Linked DNA regions of Rubripirellula amarantea. The protein of the gene in region 1 interacts with the protein of each later gene in a pairwise test. Links are inferred from orthologs where the notes say so. Each region holds a gene or a part of one and is shown in the gene's direction. Other genes may lie near its edges.

Region 1 (8,609 bases):
GGAAACCGATGCATCAGGTTCAATGCTGGACTCCTTTTGCAACATTTCCGGAATCATCGGCATCCGCGTCGAACCACCAACCAACAGAATGCGATCGATCTCGATCCATTCCAATCGCGAATCTTTGACCACTTTGCGAACCGTGAACCGGCAACGGTCAAGCAGATGAGCGGTCATCTCTTCGAACTCGTCCCGTTTGATCTCGGTCTTTAAAATCTTTCCCTGATAGGTCAGGCGGACATTGACCTTGCTGCGAGAGGACAGGGAATGTTTCAGTTCCTCGGCTTCGCGACGCAAGAATTCCTGCCCTAGTTCTGATTCAGAGGGCTTGATCGAATGCTGCACACTAAATTGAGCGTCAAGCCAACGGGCCAAGCACTTATCCCAGTCAATTCCGCCCAACATCGCGTTGCCATCGGTGGCAATCGTTTGAATCTTCTTTCCGTCTACTTTGACGATCGACACATCTAACGTACCGCCGCCAAGATCGAACACGAGCGTGGTTTGCTCACCGACGATTCGGCTGATTCGATCGACGCCGAACGCGATCGCCGCGGCCGTGGGTTCGTTAATTACCGCACGTACGTCAAGGCCCGCTAATAACCCAGCGTCCATCGTTGCGCGGCGTTTGGGTTCATTAAAATAAGCCGGGACGGTAATCACGACTTTCGAAATTTCACAACCGAGCTTTTGCTCGGCGTCACGTCGAAGCTTCGCCAACACGAATGACTGAATCATTTCTGGCGGATAGGATTGACCGTTGATCTTCTTGGAAAAGGTCGGGCTTCCCATCTCCCGTTTGGCATACATGGCAACTTGCGATGGCATAACCGCTAGTGCCTTAAGTGCTTCCTTGCCCACCGTTACGGAACCATCGTCAAACAGAACGGCTGACGCTGTTGTCAATTCTCCCTCACGGTTGGGAACTGTTTTTACATCGCCCATGAAGTCGACATGCGCGACCACGCTGCGTGTGGTCCCCAAATCGATGCCGACGATTGGGTCAGTGATAGTAATTTTATCTTTCATGAATGATCTATCGTTCCCACTACCAACTCAAACTGGCTTCGGCTTGGCGACCATACCCACAGTTTTGCATGAACAGGGTGACCCAGCATCGCCGGTCCCAGGTGTCGGGAGCCCAGCGATTGAGATCCAAGTCGTAATGGTTTGATGGCGGCAGAGAGTCTTCGATATCGGGCTTGTCCTGCTCTTTTCCCCATGGCGGACCGAGCGAGAATGTTCGATCTGGCTTTGTTGCGAATCCAACGAACACTCGCTTGGTATAGCCACCGGGAGTGTGGTAGTCGATCAGCAACCCGAACTTTGAATCGCTGTCGATCGTTTCCATCACGGGAGGCGATGCTTGACCATCGATCGCTAATGTTTCCACGCCCGCCAGTTCCACTCCGGCGGCCGCCGCCCCCAGACCTCGAGGGTGCGATCCCATGCCTACCTCCAAACGCTGTCTTACGGATTTTGCGCTGTCACTCCGCGATGCCGTTGAAGTCCACCGACGGTTGTCGAGAATGCGCCCTGGTGATCGGAAAGTGGTGGGTTGGCTTTCGACGAATGAGGTCGCGGGAAAGTGGGCTCGATGATCCTCGAGCAATTTCGTCACCTCGCGCAACCGTTTCTCAGCGATACCTTTTTCTAAACCTTCGAGATTTGAAATTGCCGCTTCAATCAGACTGACAGCGCGATTGAGGACCGCCTCACGAAGTTCGGCATCGCGACTACCTTCCACGGCGATCACCCAAGCATCGGCTACCTCGCGTTGGGCGGTATCTGTTTGAGACTGCTTGAGATCCAACTCCGCGGCGCGTGCTAAAAGCCTGTTGTCGCCCATCGAAAAGTAAAGCTTGGCTTCGTCCCAATCACCGCGAGCTACCACAAGAAAGCGACCGATCTCGCCGCTAGCCGCTTGGTTCTTCGGTGTTCCCCGTTTAGACGATGACCACGCTTTCACCGCGTCACGAAAGGCCGAATACTGAGTGTCGGCCTCGGACGCTTCCTTCTTTAGGTCGTTTAAGAGATCACGATCCTTGGTTGACCATCCATCACCGATGGAATCAAGGACAGCGGAAGCTGCGGCAACAGAAAGTTCATATCGATTCGCTTGATTCGCCTCGTCAACAAACGCTTCAACTGTTTCCACTAAGTCGGCTGGCGATTGCCATTCGCGATCAGAAGAAACTAGGCTGCGGATCACATCAAGATTTTCTGACAATCGATCGTAGCCTTCGTAGAACCGGCTTATCGCATCGCTGGTGGCCAACGCGTCGGCGACGCTACCGGCTTGCGTGAACAGATCACGAGAATACCGCCACATTGCAAATCGCCCTACGGGATCCTTCGACGTTTGCTCCCCATCGCGAAAGAGTTGTCGAGCGGTTGCGATTTTCACCTCTGGATCATTGGACTTCGTCGCGCCTCGCAATTCGTTCCCGTACACCTCGTTCACAACCTCAAGCTTCTCGTTCAATTCTGCTGCTGAGGGCAACGGGGAGCGAACGATGCTTGGTTTGGCTGCAACTAATTCGGGCGAAGGTGGCTTCAAAAGATCGGCAAGCGACCGTTGCTTTGGCACCGGAGCCTTAGCACCGCTACTTTCACGGTTGTTATCGGCATCGTCGCGATCGGTGCTGCGCTGCGACTGCGTTGGTCGGTTGTTCGGCTGGCCGGATGGTTGGCGACTTGTTGGAGCCGCAGCGACCACGGGAGTGTTCGAAGCCATCGAAGGCACGGTACTTGGGGCCGAATCGGTTTCCGCGACACTAGGCTGCGTGGCCGGCGAAGGACCTTCGGGGTCAGCAGTTCCCGTGATCCACGAGTAGTCTAGCTTTAGATGTCCTTCGCGAACGGCCATGAAGATCATCAAGATTGCAATGATGCCAGCGATGGCCGAAATCATCCAAAACGGGGACGACGTCTTGCGTCTGCGTTTTGCATTTGCTGCGATGCGTGATTGAACACGGACGGGCGACTTTGGTTCAACCGGTCCCGGTCGCAGGACTGGTGCAGTTGGTGCGGCGCCCGTGGGATGACCGGTAGTGCCTTGTTTCGCCGCGAGTTGATTGACCGGGATTGTTGGTTGCAATGCCGCAGTTGGCTGCGGACCAAGTTCACTCGATGATTCCTTTGATCGACGTCGCCGGAGCACTTCGTCATAGGCAGCCTTCTTGTCCGCATTGAGCAAACACAGCCGCGCCAACGAAACTTGATTGGAAAGCTGTTCGGCTGCTTCACCATGTTCCCCACCGGTTAATTCATGCAGGAAAGACAACTGACGATCTGCCGCGCTATCGATCACATCGGGATCGCTCTCGAATAGAGTGACTCCCAATAGTCGATAATGATGAGGAGGCTGCTCACTGGGTGGAATTCCGAGCCATTTGTGCAAAGGGTCAAACATGTTCCAACAGAGCGAGGCAGGGAAGAACGAAATAGCGGACAGCAGAGCCAATTGTAACTTATCTTCGTCGAGCCGACGTCCCGAGCTGGTATGCCTCGGTGAGCCACGAAGGCCAAACGAGCGCCAAAGTCCCGGGCGCCAAAGTCCCGGGCGTCAAAGTCCCGGGCGCCAAAGTCCCGGGCGTCAAAGGCTCGAGCGTCAGAAGCCCGAGCCACAAAGTCCCGAGCACCCCTACGGTACTGTTTGACGCCGAAGTAACGAGGCTTATCCAAAAAATCAGTGAGCGTGAACGATTCTGGACGAAAAAAGCCCGCACTGAATCGATCAATGCGGGCTTCAGAAAGTGTCAGACTGAATTCTTGGCTTACTTCAGTTCACCGCAATCAGCGATGACGATCTTGGCGCGAGTGGCACCGGATTGTGACCCCAGTGATTCAATCTTCTTGACCAGTGCCATGCCGTCGATGACTTTTCCAAAGACGACGTGACGTCCGTTGAGGTGCGGCGTTGGGACTGTGGTGATAAAGAATTGCGAACCGTTGGTATTACGACCGGCATTCGCCATGCTGAGGATGCCAGGCATGTTGTGAACGAACGTGAACGCTTCGTCGTCAAACTTTTCACCGTAGATACTTTCGCCGCCGGTTCCGTTGCCAGCGGTAAAGTCACCACCTTGCAACATGAAGTTGGGAATCACGCGATGAAAGACGCTGCCTTTGTAGTGCAACGGAACACCCGAGTCCGTTTTGCCAGCTTCGCCGGTGCACAATGCACGAAAGTTCTCGACGGTTTGCGGAACGTCTTTACCAAACAAGCCCATCGTGATGCGGCCAGCCTCCTTGCCATCAATGGAGACGTCAAAGTAAACCTTGTGGGTGACCTCACCATCTTCGGGCGAGCGTGCCTCGACGCTACCAACGAGGCCGAAGGAGGAAACAATAGCCAGAAGGCCAGCGACGATTTTCTTCATACTCAGGAAAACTCCGTTGTGAGTGTGATCTTTGGAAAACGAGATTCTTTAGTTTAACAGGCTGGCGTCGGGGGCCAAGCTGAGTATTTCGCGGTGCCGACTAGCAAATGCCTGTGAAACTCGACTTTCCCAAGCTTTTCTGACCTAATCGAATGTCCGCAGGAACCCACGTGAGAAAACAAGAACGAGCCGACTACGTCCGCGTCCGGTTGAATGAACTGTATCCTGAGACGCCCATTCCACTGGACCACACGGACGACTTCACTCTGTTGGTCGCGGTGCTATTGAGCGCCCAATGTACGGATAAGAAAGTCAACGAGATCACGCCCGCGCTGTTTCAAGCCGCCCCCAATCCGCAGCGAATGAAACAGTTGGGCGAGGAAAAGATACTTGAATTGATCCGGCCATTGGGACTGTCCAAGCAAAAGGCCAAGAGTCTAGCGAGGCTGTCGGAAATGCTAATCAACGACTACGACAGCAAGGTCCCTGCGTCGTTCGAGGAACTTGAAAAGCTACCCGGAGTGGGCCACAAAACAGCCAGCGTTGTGATGAGCCAAGCATTCGGAATCCCCGCTTTTCCGGTCGACACTCACATCCACCGACTGGCCCAACGCTGGGGTCTTTCCAGTGGCAAGAACGTTGTTCAGACCGAACGCGACCTAAAAAAGCTTTTCCCCGAAGACAGTTGGAATAAGCTGCACCTACAAATCATCTTCTATGGGCGCGAGCATTGTACGGCCCGGGCATGCGATGGCAGAAAATGTGAGATTTGCAGGGAACTATACCCGCGCCGCAAATCGCCTGTGGTTTGGAACAAGCCCTAGCTGAAAAAAGCGAAGCGAAATGCGTCACGTTGCGTCATGATATTGGCATCTCGTTGCCTTGCCCTGGCCGATCTTCTATCCTGCCGACAGATGTTCTTTCCTTTCTGCCCAAGCTTCTTACCGAAAATCCCGTGACCGATTCGCACTACGACACGATCATCATTGGGGCAGGAATGAGCGGATTGGCGGCTGGGATCCGGCTTGCTCACTTCGACCAACGCGTCTGCATCCTTGAACGCCACTACACCATCGGCGGTCTCAATTCGTTTTATCGCATGGGCGGACGTGACTACGACGTAGGCCTGCACGCGATGACCAACTTCGCTCGCAAAGGCGACAAGAAAGGTCCACTCGCGAAGCTGATTCGCCAACTGCGGTTTTCTTGGGAAGACTTCAAGCTTGCCGAACAAATTGGTTCGTCCATTCGTTTCCCCGGCGTTTCACTCGACTTCACCAACGACATTGAATTGCTCGAAAGTGAAATCGCAAAGAGCTTCCCTGGCCAAGTCGATGGCTTTCGCTCGTTATGCGGATCGCTATTGGATTACAGCGACATGGATGGTGGCGACCCCAACTTCATGCGATCCGCTCGCGAAGTGATGGCCGAGCACATCAGCGATCCGCTGTTGATCGAGATGTTGATTTGTCCGTTGATGTGGTACGGCAATGCCCGTGAAGACGACATGGACTTCGGGCAATTCTGCATCATGTTTCGCGCTTGTTACCTGGAAGGTTTCGGACGTCCGTTTAAGGGCGTGCGAGTGATCCTGAAGAACCTAGTGAAGAAGTTTCGCGGCCTCGGTGGCGAACTGAAACTTCGAAGTGGCGTTGCCAAGATTCATGTCGAGAACGGTAAAGCCATTGGCGTTGTTCTCGATGACGGCACTGAACTTACCGGGGACCGCATATTGTCGTCCGCTGGAAATATTGAAACAGCTCGCATGTGCGACGACATCACCACAGTCGATGTTGCTCGCGCAGGCAAACTTTCGTTCATCGAGTCCATTTCGATTCTCGATCGAAAACCGTCCGACTTTCACTTTGATCGCACGATCGTCTTTTACAACGACAGCGAGACGTTTCATTGGAAGCGTCCCGACGATCAAATCTGCGATGCGCGTACCGGCGTGATTTGTTCACCCAACAACTACGTTTACGAAGACGATGAAGGAGAACTTCCCGATGGAGTCATCCGCATCACGACGTTAGCAAACCACGACCGTTGGAGCGAACTAGGCGAAGACAAGTATCGCGCCGAGAAGGTGATTCAGTACGATGCGGCGGTCGAATCAGCGGTGCGTTTTATGCCGGACTTTCGGTCCTATGTCATCGACACAGACGTGTTCACTCCGAAGACCATTCGTCGCTTCACATGGCACGACAACGGCGCCGTCTATGGTGCGCCCGACAAACAACTCGACGGGACAACTCACTTGCCCAACGTGTTTTTATGCGGGACGGATCAAGGATTTGTGGGAATCGTTGGCGCCATCGTTAGCGGCATCAGCATGGCGAACCGCCATTGCTTGCAGGTTTAGTTTGCAGGTTTAACTGACGGCATTCGCGGCAGCGAACTTGGCCTTGATTGTGGCACGATTGAAGTACCACAGGATGGCCGTGGGCAAAGCGAGCGCAAAAATCATTCCGCCCACCATTCCCGCGTACATACTCAATTCCATAAATTCCCTAGCTCCGGCGGGCGTATTGGCTACTTGGGTCGCCATTTGCTCTTTCATAGCGGGAAAGAGATACAACAGGTTCATCAGGCTAGCGATAACCGCGGCGATGATTGAATACACAGCGTAGATCAGGGTCCACTTGCGAGCGAGTTCAGACATCTTGAGCAAACCGATACCCGCAACGACCTGAACGATGCTAAAGAAGATCCCCAAGACCATCGCGACAATCGTAAACACCTTGTAGACCATGTTGGTCTGGAAAAGGTCCAAAGCAGCGTTAGGCTGGCCTAAGGTGACGCCCGTTGCGTACATGCCGGCCGAAAACAAAAGACTTAACAAGCCCAGGCCACCGAACACAAGCGACAGTATCGCAAAAACGGTGACCCCCACCGGCCGCCCTTCTTCCAGTTGCGGAAACGGAGGCAATGCGTGTGATTGATTCGTCGGTGCGTAAGGCGATGGATTAGACGACATAAGATTTTTTCGCTTGGCAAAAGGAGCAACGAAGCACTACCCCACGAGGTACGCTTGGTTGCCGCCTATTAGAGCTTATGTCGAAAGCCGGTGGTGCAAAAAAGCTAAGCTACTTTCTTTCCCGATGGTGCTCGCAAGTCGAAGAGCCCGAAGATCTCATCACGGGACAAACCGCCGCCGTGAGCCGGTGTGCCACCCTGGTCCGAGAATAGGGTGTTGAACATTTCGCGTTTCTGATCTAGCACCGCAGCGATTCGTTGCTCGATGGTATTCATCGCCATCATTCGAGTGACCGTGACCGCACCCTTCGCACCGATTCGATGCGCGCGGTTGATCGCTTGGTCTTCGATAGCCGGGTTCCACCATCGGTCAAACAAGAACACGTACTCGCAAAACTGCAGATTCAAGCCCACACTGCCGGCACCGTAGCTCATCAAGATCACACTGCTATTAGGATCATTCTTGAACTGGTCGATGACCCCTTCACGCTTTTTGTGCGGCACCTTGCCGTGATACTCCAGCGGGCCGAAGGGCTCTAACGCTGGACGCATTTTCTCAACCGAATTGACCCACTGGCTAAACACGATCGCCTTCTTACCGGACGCGGCGACCTCTTCCATGTCAGCAACAAGCCGCTCGAGCTTGCTACTGCTGCTGGTCAAAGGATCAAAGTTGCAGATCTGTTTCAAACGCAGCACCAGTTCAAAAACGTGTTGTATCGTCAGATCTTGCTCTAGTTCTTCCAGCCGAATGACCCCCTCATTTTCGGCAGACTCGTAGGTCGCCCATTGTTCGGGAGTGAGGTCCAGCTCAGCATCGCGATACAGCTTAGGTGGCATGTCATCCATCACCATGTCTTTGGTGCGACGAAGGATATAGTCGCGTGCCCGTTTGGCCATGTCAGGCATTGGCATTCCCGTTTTCAAATACCCGGGCGACAAGTAGTCAAAGATACCGACCAAATCATCCGGCGAGTTCTCGACCGGCGTTCCGGTCAACGCCCATGATCGCGTTCGCGGGATCGCGCGAACGATCTCTGATGTGGTGCTATTGCGATTCTTGATTCGCTGCGCTTCGTCGAGCGCGACAAGATCGAAGTGAAGCCCGCTTTCGAGCACCACCTCTTTGTCTCGCATTAGCAATTCGTAGTTCGCAACTTTGACCGGAACCTCGGGACTTCGCCAAGCCAGTTCACGTTTGGCTTGGTTGCCTTCGATTGCCATGACCGGAATTTCCGGCGCCCAAAC
Region 2 (9,055 bases), 2.0 Mb from region 1 along the record:
CCAAATTGCGAGCCAGTCGAATGCGGCTGCTAATGACGATGTCCGATTCGGGACCGGTGCCACGCAGCCATTCGCCGGGCGTGCGTGCGAGTTTGTTAAAGTCAGCGTCAGTTTTCACGATTGCGTTTCTCCATCAACGTCATCACTCGCCTTTTTCTTGGACGCAGAAGGTTTATTCGACGCAGAAGGAGTACGTTTTTTCGGCTTCGTTGAACTTGGCGTTGCTGGTGGAATGGCAGACTCGGTCTGTTCCATCTTTTTCAACTCGTCACGAATTTCCGAGGCTCGTTCGTAGTCCTCACGCTCGATCGCTTCTTCCATCTCGCGTCGAAGCTGAATCATTTGGGCCTGAGAGTCGGCGGAAGCCGCAGCGCGTTTCGGACGTTTGCCGCAGTGTTCTAGCGATTCGTGGATGTTGTTAAGCAATGGCTTAAGGTCAACTTCGAAGTGCTTGTAGTCATAGGGGCACCCGAGCCGTCCGGTGTTTCGGAACTCAAAGAAACTAATGCCGCAAACGGGGCATTCTTTTTGGTCGAGTTCGGCCAATTCAGCCTTGGTTTGACCAAGGTCAAATTGTTTTGCGAGGGCTCCCGCAATGGAAGCTGCGGGGCTCGCGTTTTCCTTGTGCAAAAAGTTCCGGGCGTGTTCTTCGCACAAGTGCATCACTGCCGGGCCGGAAGGCTCGGTTAGTTCGGTAATGTGGAAGGTGGCTGGCTTTTCGCAATACTGGCATTTCATAACGAATTGTGTCCATCGCTGCGGCGTGATGATTCCATTCTATCCCTGCTAGAGATTCCAGGGTGAGCACGCGCTTGGATTCTATCTTCGGCACCCTTACTGTCAACGTAACGCAGTGGCACTCCGAAGCGTAGCGGGGCTGCCATTCGAAGCGTACCAGGCCTGCAAACGGGGGTTGTAAATGCGGCCCGCAAATAGCCTCTGCAAAACGCATAGGAATGAATGCCGGACTGCCTACAGAAAGCCTGCATCATTGATCCAGCCATGCTCCATGGACGGATTGAGCCCCAGTTAAGCCCCGCGAAAACGGCCCTCTCAATGCTTGATGCCCCGGTTGCTGCCGCCTCCCCTACACGCATTCCACGCTTGCGACGAAACTAAATAGAATCGGAGAAATCTTGTTTGTGATCCTCAGGCCCTTTTTTTATGCACCATCCGCCCTCCTCTGCGTTCGCCGATCTAGCAATCTCGCACGATTTTGTGCCCGTCTTTCGCCGATTGCTTAGCGATACCTTGACGCCCGTCACGGCATTTCAATTGCTCGACGACGGCGGTCCAGCGTGTCTTTTTGAGAGCGTGATCGGGGGAGAGAAAGTTGGCCGATACAGTTTCCTAGCTTCGAAACCTGTTGAGCGATTCTCTGCCAAAGCAAACACCATCACCTACGAAACAGAGTTGCAATCACCAGAGCCGCAAACTCTTACTCGCCAGGCAGATGACCCGCTCGACGAATTTCGGGCGCACTTTCATCACAACGTTGCAAAGATCGATGGATTACCCCCCTTCATCGGCGGAGCCATTGGATACGCCGGCTACGACGTCGTTCGCTACGTCGAAAAGCTCCCTGACCACTCCACCGACGATCGCAACCTGCCGGACCTGGATTTTGCGTTCTATCACACGTTGTGTGTGTTCGACCACGTTGCCAAAACTATCACGGTAGTGACGCTCGCCGATTGCCGAGGCGTTGCTGATACCAAATCTGCGCACGCAGCGTTTGATGCTGCGACTACCCACCTCGATCAAACCATCGAGCGGCTTTCCGTTGCCCCTGGCATGCCTATGCAGCACTGGGATCCGGAATCCTGGAAAAACGCCAAGCCGTTGGACGTTCAGTCGAATTTCACTCAACCGCAATTTGAGCAGGCCGTTCGTGATTGCGTTGAATACATACGCGCCGGCGATATTTTCCAGGTTGTTCCCTCGCAACGATTAGCGGTCAAAACGGACGTTGATCCGCTAGAGATTTATCGCTCATTGCGTGTGGTGAACCCAAGCCCGTTCATGTTTTTTGTGCGTACGCCCCGATGTGTGTTGGTGGGATGTTCGCCTGAAATCATGTGCCGGGTCGCAGATAATGTTGTCACCGTTCGCCCCCTTGCCGGCACACGCAAACGGGGCGTCGACGAAAAAGAGGATAAAGCACTCGAGCAGGAACTATTAGCCGATCCCAAGGAAAGAGCCGAACACGTGATGTTGGTCGACTTAGGCCGAAACGATGTTGGTCGAGTCGCCAAGTTTGGCACGGTGGAATTGACTGAGGTGATGATCGTCGAGCGATATTCCCATGTCATGCACATCAGCAGCGAAGTTCAAGGGGAACTGCGTGAGGGGCTCGATGCGTTCGATGCTTTGAAGGCTGCCTTGCCGGCGGGGACTGTGTCTGGTGCTCCCAAAGTCCGAGCAATGGAGGTAATTGATGCGATTGAACCGCATCGCCGTGGACCGTACGGAGGTGCAGTTGGTTACATTGACTACCGCGGCAACATGGACACCTGCATTGCCCTGCGGACCATGGTGGTCGTTGATGGCACGGTCTACGTGCAAGCAGGTTGTGGCGTCGTCGCCGACAGCGATCCGACGGCCGAGTACGAGGAAACGCTCAACAAAGCTCGCGCGTTAATCTCGGCGATTGAGCTGACCGTTGCCCGTGTGGGCGAAGCCGATTCATTGACCTGATGTTCCGCAAACCTATTGGACTGGCCTATTGGAAATGGCCTATTGGAATTGTCGGTTCCAACCGCCATTGGCGTTGAGGGTTTGTCCGGTTGTGAACGTGTTGGCGGGATTGGCAAGGTAAGCAATCGCGGCGGCCACATCTTCGGGACGCCCCCATCTCTGCATTAGCGATTGTCCCTTCGCTCGCGCATCCCAGTAGGGGCTTGTCGTTTCGCCCCAAGAGGTTTGAATCCAACCGGGTGCAACGGTGTTGACTCGTATCTCGGGTGCAAGCTCTTGCGCCAAACTGTTGGCGAATGCCATTACAGCGGCTTTGACGGGGCCGAACATTTGACCCGCGTCGCCTTCCATGCCATGCGGTGCCTGGTCCCAGCCGACGAACGTGATGCTCGGTGGACGAGAGGTAGCCTGCGATTGCAGTTTCTTCGCCACGCAACGAGAGAGTTCGATCGTTCCGTAGACATCCACGTTCCAAAGCCGAGTCAATTTTTCGGCGAACGACATTTCGGCAGCTTCGCCGGTCAGCACATCAGCGCCGGCAAGATTGATCCAGGCGTCAACTTGGCCTAGAGTTTCAAACGCCTCGTCGACGAACCGCTGCCGTGACTGATGTTCCCCCAAGTCGGCCTGGATCACCGACACATCGGGGCATCCGGCATCCGTGGCCAATTTGGCCGTTTCTGTGGCGCCCGCTCGATTGCGGTGATAGTGAACCACAAGTTTCGACGCCCCGGCCTGGGCTAATGCGATCGCGGTGGCTCGTCCAATACCGCTGGAAGATCCAGTGACGACAACGTTAGTTTCAGAAAATGGCAGAACGAGCGGATTCAAGACGAGATCGTAAAAGGAGACGAGGTGTTAAGAATTGGCTTATTGATACAATGAAACGTAGCGTCAGTGAGCATCGTTGGGTCGATCCAGCGACCCTCAGAAAGAGTTCTAGGTAATCTTAGCACCCCTGCGGGCCTCGGTCTTGCTGTTTTGCCCCATCAGTAGCTACCCTGCACGCTCCGAAAACCATTGCAAACCGCCTAATTTCCCCCACCTGTACGCCGCATGTCAGATTCGAAAACTGTTGCCCAGGCTGAAGTCGAACAACAACTCGGTGAGTTGGAAACCCCTACTCAAAGCGTTGATGTCGATAGTGCCGAAACCCAAGAGTGGCTCGCCTCCCTCGATTACGTGCTTAAGAGCAAAGGCCCAGAGAGGGTTCAGTTCCTCATTGAGCAATTGCGAGATCGCGCCGCCGAAGAGGGCATCCAGTGTGCTGAAGACACTCGGACACCTTACGTCAACACGATCCCGGTCAAGGATCAGCCTGCGTTTCCGGGCAATCGCGAAATCGAACGACGATTGAAGTCGATCGTCCGCTGGAATGCGATGGCGATGGTGGTCCGAGCTAACAAGCGTCCCGGCGGCGTCGGCGGACACATCAGTACGTTCGCTTCGAGTGCAACGCTCTACGAAGTCGCATTTAATCACTTTTTCCGAGGGCGTGGCGAAGATGGCTACAGTGGCGACTCGGTTTACTTCCAAGGTCACGCTTCCCCGGGAATGTATTCTCGTGCCTTCCTGGAAGGTCGCCTGTCGGAAGAAAATCTCGAAAACTTCCGACGCGAACTCGCACCCGGCGGTGGTTTGTCGAGCTACCCGCACCCTTGGTTGATGCCCGGTTTTTGGGAATACCCCACGGTTTCGATGGGGCTCGGGCCAATCATGGCGATCTATCAAGCTCGCTTCAACGAGTACCTGCGTGACCGCGGCATCAAAGATACCTCTGGCCAAAAAGTCTGGGCGTTCCTTGGCGACGGGGAATGTGATGAGCCGGAAACCCTAGGTGCGATCGGGCTAGCCGCTCGTGAAAAACTGAACAACTTGATCTTCGTGATCAACTGTAATCTTCAACGTCTTGATGGTCCTGTTCGTGGTAACGGCAAGATTATTCAAGAACTCGAAGGCATCTTCCGTGGTGCTGGTTGGAACGTCATCAAGGTCATTTGGGGCAACGATTGGGATGTGCTGCTCGACAAAGACACCACAGGGTTGCTCGCTAAACGCATGAGCGAAGTGGTTGATGGCCAGTACCAGAAATACGTCGGCATGCCAGGCAGCTACATCCGAGAGCATTTCTTCGGCAAATACCCCGAGTTGCTTAAGCTGGTCGAGAACTACAGTGACGAGAAACTTGAACGGATGAATCGTGGCGGTCACGACCCTGAAAAGGTTTACGCTGCCTACAAGCAAGCGGTCGAAACCAACAATGAACGGCCGACCGTCGTGCTGGCCAAAACGATCAAGGGCTATGGTCTGGGTGAGGGTGGCGAAGGTCGCAATATCGCTCACAACCAGAAGAAATTGAACGAAGAGGAATTGCTGGAATTCCGTACGCGTTTTGGCATTCCGATCAGCGACGAAGAGGTCGGTACCGCGCCGTTTTACAAGCCGCCACATAATAGTGCCGAGCTGAAATATCTGCGTGAACGCCGCGAAGTACTGGGCGGTCCGCTTCCGAGTCGCCCGACTACCCATCCGACGATGGAAGTGCCAACACTTGATGATTTTCAAAAGTTGATCAAGCGACTTGGCGGCGGAAAGAGCATTACGACAACGTTTGCTGTTGTTCAGACCCTCATCGCGCTTTGCCGCGACAAGAAAATCGGCAAGTACATGGTCCCGATTGTGCCGGACGAATCACGCACCTTCGGCATGGAAGGCATGTTCACTCAGTTCGGTATCTATGCCCACGCCGGGCAGCTTTACGAGCCGATCGATTCGAACATCATCTCGCATTACAAAGAAGCGCAGGACGGACAAATTCTTGAAGAAGGGATTACAGAATGCGGTTCGATGAGCAGTTTCAACGCTGCCGGAACGGCTTATAGCTGTCATGGCGTGAACATGATCCCGTTCTATATCTACTACAGCATGTTCGGCTTCCAACGAATCGGTGACTCGATTTGGGCGGCTGCTGACATGCGAGCCAAGGGTTTCTTGGTCGGTGGTACGGCGGGTCGAACTTCGCTAAACGGTGAAGGCCTTCAACACCAAGACGGGCACAGCTTGCTTAACGCAATTGCCTTCCCGACGGTCCGTTCCTACGATCCGGCGTTCGCCTACGAAGTGATCGTGATCATCCAGGAAGGCCTCAAGCGGATGTACCAGGATGGCGAAGAGTGCATCTATTACATCACCGCCGAAAACGATGAGTACGAGCATCCGTCGATGCCTGAAGGTTGTGCCGAAGGCATCATCAAGGGAATCTACAAGTTCCAAAGTCGCGAAGTCGACTCGGCGAAAGCACGCGTTCAACTATTCGGCAGCGGTGCTATCCTCAATTGTGCATTGAAAGCGCAAGAGATTCTCGCCGAGCAATACAACATCGCCAGCGATGTTTGGAGCGTGACGTCGTACACTCAACTGCGGCGCGATGCAGATGCTTGCGATCGTTGGAACATGCTGCACCCCACTGAAACGCCTCGCAAAAGTTACATCGAGGAAGTGCTTGAGGGAGTCGAAGGACCGTTCATTTCGTCCAGCGATTACGTCAAGGCACTCGGCGAGCAGCTTCAGCCGTGGATCCCAGGCGATTATTACGTCCTAGGTACCGATGGCATGGGCCGCAGCGAAACTCGAGAAGCCCTTCGCCGTCACTTTGAAGTCGATGCGGAATCTATCACGATTGCTGCGTTGAGCCGTTTGTCGAAGGCTGGCGTCTTTGATTCGAAGGAGGTCGCTGCGGCGATCAAAGATCTCGGATTTGATGCCGAGAAACCGAATCCGTACTTCGCTTAACGAGACGGCGTGTGATCGCTCTCTCGTTTGCTAGAACCCTATTTCAATACCTAATTCTTAACACCTATCTCTTATGGCAACCGAAGTAAAACTTCCCGAACTTGGCGACGGCATCGAATCAGGCGATGTGCTTGAAATTTTTGTTTCGGTGGGTGATGTCATCACTGCCGGTCAAGACGTCGTTGAGATGGAAACCGACAAGGCAACGGTTCCCGTTCCGTCGTCGTTAGGTGGCAAGGTTACGAAAATCTTGGTGGCTGAAGGCGATACGGTGGCGATCGGTGGAGGTCTACTTGAAGTGGAAGCTGCCGAAGGCGCCGCGGCACCTGCCGCCCCCGAGGCTCCTAAAGAACCGGCTGCGAAGGCACCGGAACCACCAGCACCTCAGCCATCTGCACCTGCTACGCCAGTGGCGAAGACGCCTGAACCAGCACCGGCTGCTCCAGCACCGGCTGCTCCAGCACCCGTTACTCCGGCTCCAGCAGCAACCCCGGCCCCGGTTGCACCGCCAGCACCCGAGCCGGCTGCTCCCTTAGCATCGGCCTCGTCTGGCAACATCGCAGCCGGACCTGCGATTCGTCGTTTCGCTCGCGAAGTAGGTGTCGACTTGGCGAACGTCACTGGTTCAGCGGATGGCGGGCGGATCACTCGCGATGACGTGCTAGCCGTTGTTCGATCGGCCAGTAAATCCGCTGCCGCAGCACCAGCGGCTTCGGCCGCTTCACCCGGTGCTGCCTCGTCCTCACAGCCGCTTCCTGGTACCGCTGATGCAGATGACTTCGGTCCGATCAGCGTGGAACGGATGAGCAAGATTCGCAAGACGATCTCGCGTCAGATGCACGCAAGTTGGTCGACGGTTCCTCGCGTGACCAACTTCGATGATGCTGATATCACCAACTTGGAACAATTGCGTCAATCGAGTAAAGATGACTATGCGGCTCAAGGCTTAAAGCTGACCACGATGCCGTTCTTGATCAAAGCCGTCGCGACAGCGCTTCGTCATCATCCTTCGATGAACGCCATCATCGACGAGCAAAACGAGCAGATCATCTACAAGAACTACGTCAACGTTGGTATCGCAGTTGATACCGACCGTGGGCTCGTCGTTCCCGTCATGAAGAACGCTGACCGGATGGCGGTTCCTGAGGTCACTCGCTCGCTTGCAGAAATGGCAGGCAAGGTTCGTGGCGGTAATTTCGGAGTCAATGATTTGAAGGGCGGTTCCTTCACCATCAGCAACCTTGGTGCGATTGGTGGTCAGTATTCGACGCCCATCGTGAATGTTCCCGAGGTCGCTATCTTGCTTGTCGGACGTAGTCGCAAGCTTCCTGTGGTAATGCCCGATGACTCGATTAAACCTCGTTTGATGATGCCTCTGAGCTTGTCTTATGACCATCGTTTGGTTGACGGTGGTACGGCGGCACGATTCCTCAACGACGTGATCGGTTATCTTGAAGCTCCCAGCCGATTGCTTTTGGCTCTGTAGTCGAAACTAGTTCTGGCGTCCGGGATCGGATAAAACGTAGCAGTTCCGAGTATCGCTCACCATTTGCGTGAGCGATCTCACGCCCTTTGCCTACGAGATTTGCCCGATGCCGTTGAAACTTCTTAGTACCTTCTGGATGGTTCTCGTTCTATGCTCGGCTACCATGGCTGAGGACTGGACGTACTTTCGAGGCCCAACCGGACTGGCCGTGTCCGACGCTACGGACGTTCCAACGGATGTTTCGCCGACCAATGGCGTCGTTTGGAAGTCCGATTTGCCAGGCAAGGCTTGGTCGTCGCCGGTCGTTCGCGGTAATCGCATCTATGTGACCACTGCGGTGCCAGTTGGCGAAGAGGTCGTTAGCGTCGAGGAAAAATTTTCCAAGCAGACGACCAATCCTTATTCACTGCGGGCGATGTGTTTGGACCTAGCAACGGGACAGGTCATCTGGGATCAGGAAACCTCTCAGGTTCCAGCCGGTGTTTCGATCCATCCAAAAAATTCACACGCCAGTGGTACGCCGATCGTCACCGACGATCGGTTGTTCGTTCACTTTGGTGCCTACGGAACTGCAGCCCTCGATTTGGATGGGAATGTCCTTTGGCAGCGAACGGTCGAGTATGCTCCAGTGCATGGGAGTGGTGGTTCACCGATCTTGTGGAATGATCAACTGATCTTTAATTGTGACGGTGGCGATCAGGCGTTTGTTGTCTCACTCGATTCCGCGACGGGAAGCGAGCAATGGCGAACGCCACGAGATGATCAAGGCGAACGGACCTTTTCGTTTTCAACGCCGGTCGTCATCAATACCGGCCGTCGCCATACCTTGGTCAGTGCCGCCAGTCATGCGGCCTACGGATACGATCCCAAAACGGGAAAGCAACTTTGGAAGGTGCGTTATCCGAATAAGTGGTCCGTCGTTCCGCAGCCCATCTTTGCCGGCGGAATGATCTTCGTATGCACCGGTTACGAGGGACCAGCTGAATTGTTGGCAATCAAGCCGGGCGGCGAGGGCGATGTTACCGAGTCCCATGTGGTGTGGCGCGAAGACAAATTTGTTCCGTATAACCCAACCCCGGC

Evidence for each region.
Region 2: the proteins of nth (region 1) and aceE interact in binary tests that used the Escherichia coli proteins (3 or more experiments, as listed by UniProt). The link is inferred for Rubripirellula amarantea from one-to-one orthologs.

The regions. Positions count from the first base shown.
Region 1 is NZ_SJPI01000001.1:2,617,030-2,625,638, reverse strand. The notes cover bases 3,500-6,382. They hold nth (endonuclease III), read left to right. Parts: upstream 3,500-4,555; coding sequence 4,556-5,209; downstream 5,210-6,382. Other genes in these bases: Pla22_RS09520 (phytoene desaturase family protein), read left to right, coding at 5,341-6,382; Pla22_RS09530 (peptidylprolyl isomerase), read right to left, coding at 3,780-4,391. Also shown: Pla22_RS09545 (Hsp70 family protein), read right to left, coding at 1-1,029; Pla22_RS09540 (hypothetical protein), read right to left, coding at 1,049-3,415; more of Pla22_RS09520, read left to right, coding at 6,383-6,747; Pla22_RS09515 (hypothetical protein), read right to left, coding at 6,757-7,362; Pla22_RS09510 (DEAD/DEAH box helicase), read right to left, coding at 7,467-8,609. UniProt on the Escherichia coli protein: DNA repair enzyme that has both DNA N-glycosylase activity and AP-lyase activity. The DNA N-glycosylase activity releases various damaged pyrimidines from DNA by cleaving the N-glycosidic bond, leaving an AP (apurinic/apyrimidinic) site.
Region 2 is NZ_SJPI01000001.1:574,226-583,280, reverse strand. Bases 3,361-6,689 are described here. They hold aceE (pyruvate dehydrogenase (acetyl-transferring), homodimeric type), read left to right. Parts: upstream 3,361-3,753; coding sequence 3,754-6,489; downstream 6,490-6,689. Other genes in these bases: Pla22_RS02135 (2-oxo acid dehydrogenase subunit E2), read left to right, coding at 6,563-6,689; Pla22_RS02145 (SDR family NAD(P)-dependent oxidoreductase), read right to left, coding at 3,361-3,528. Outside these bases: Pla22_RS02160 (protein arginine kinase), read right to left, coding at 1-118; Pla22_RS02155 (UvrB/UvrC motif-containing protein), read right to left, coding at 115-738; trpE (anthranilate synthase component I), read left to right, coding at 1,165-2,697; more of Pla22_RS02145, read right to left, coding at 2,737-3,360; more of Pla22_RS02135, read left to right, coding at 6,690-7,975; Pla22_RS02130 (PQQ-like beta-propeller repeat protein), read left to right, coding at 8,082-9,055. UniProt on the Escherichia coli protein: Component of the pyruvate dehydrogenase (PDH) complex, that catalyzes the overall conversion of pyruvate to acetyl-CoA and CO(2).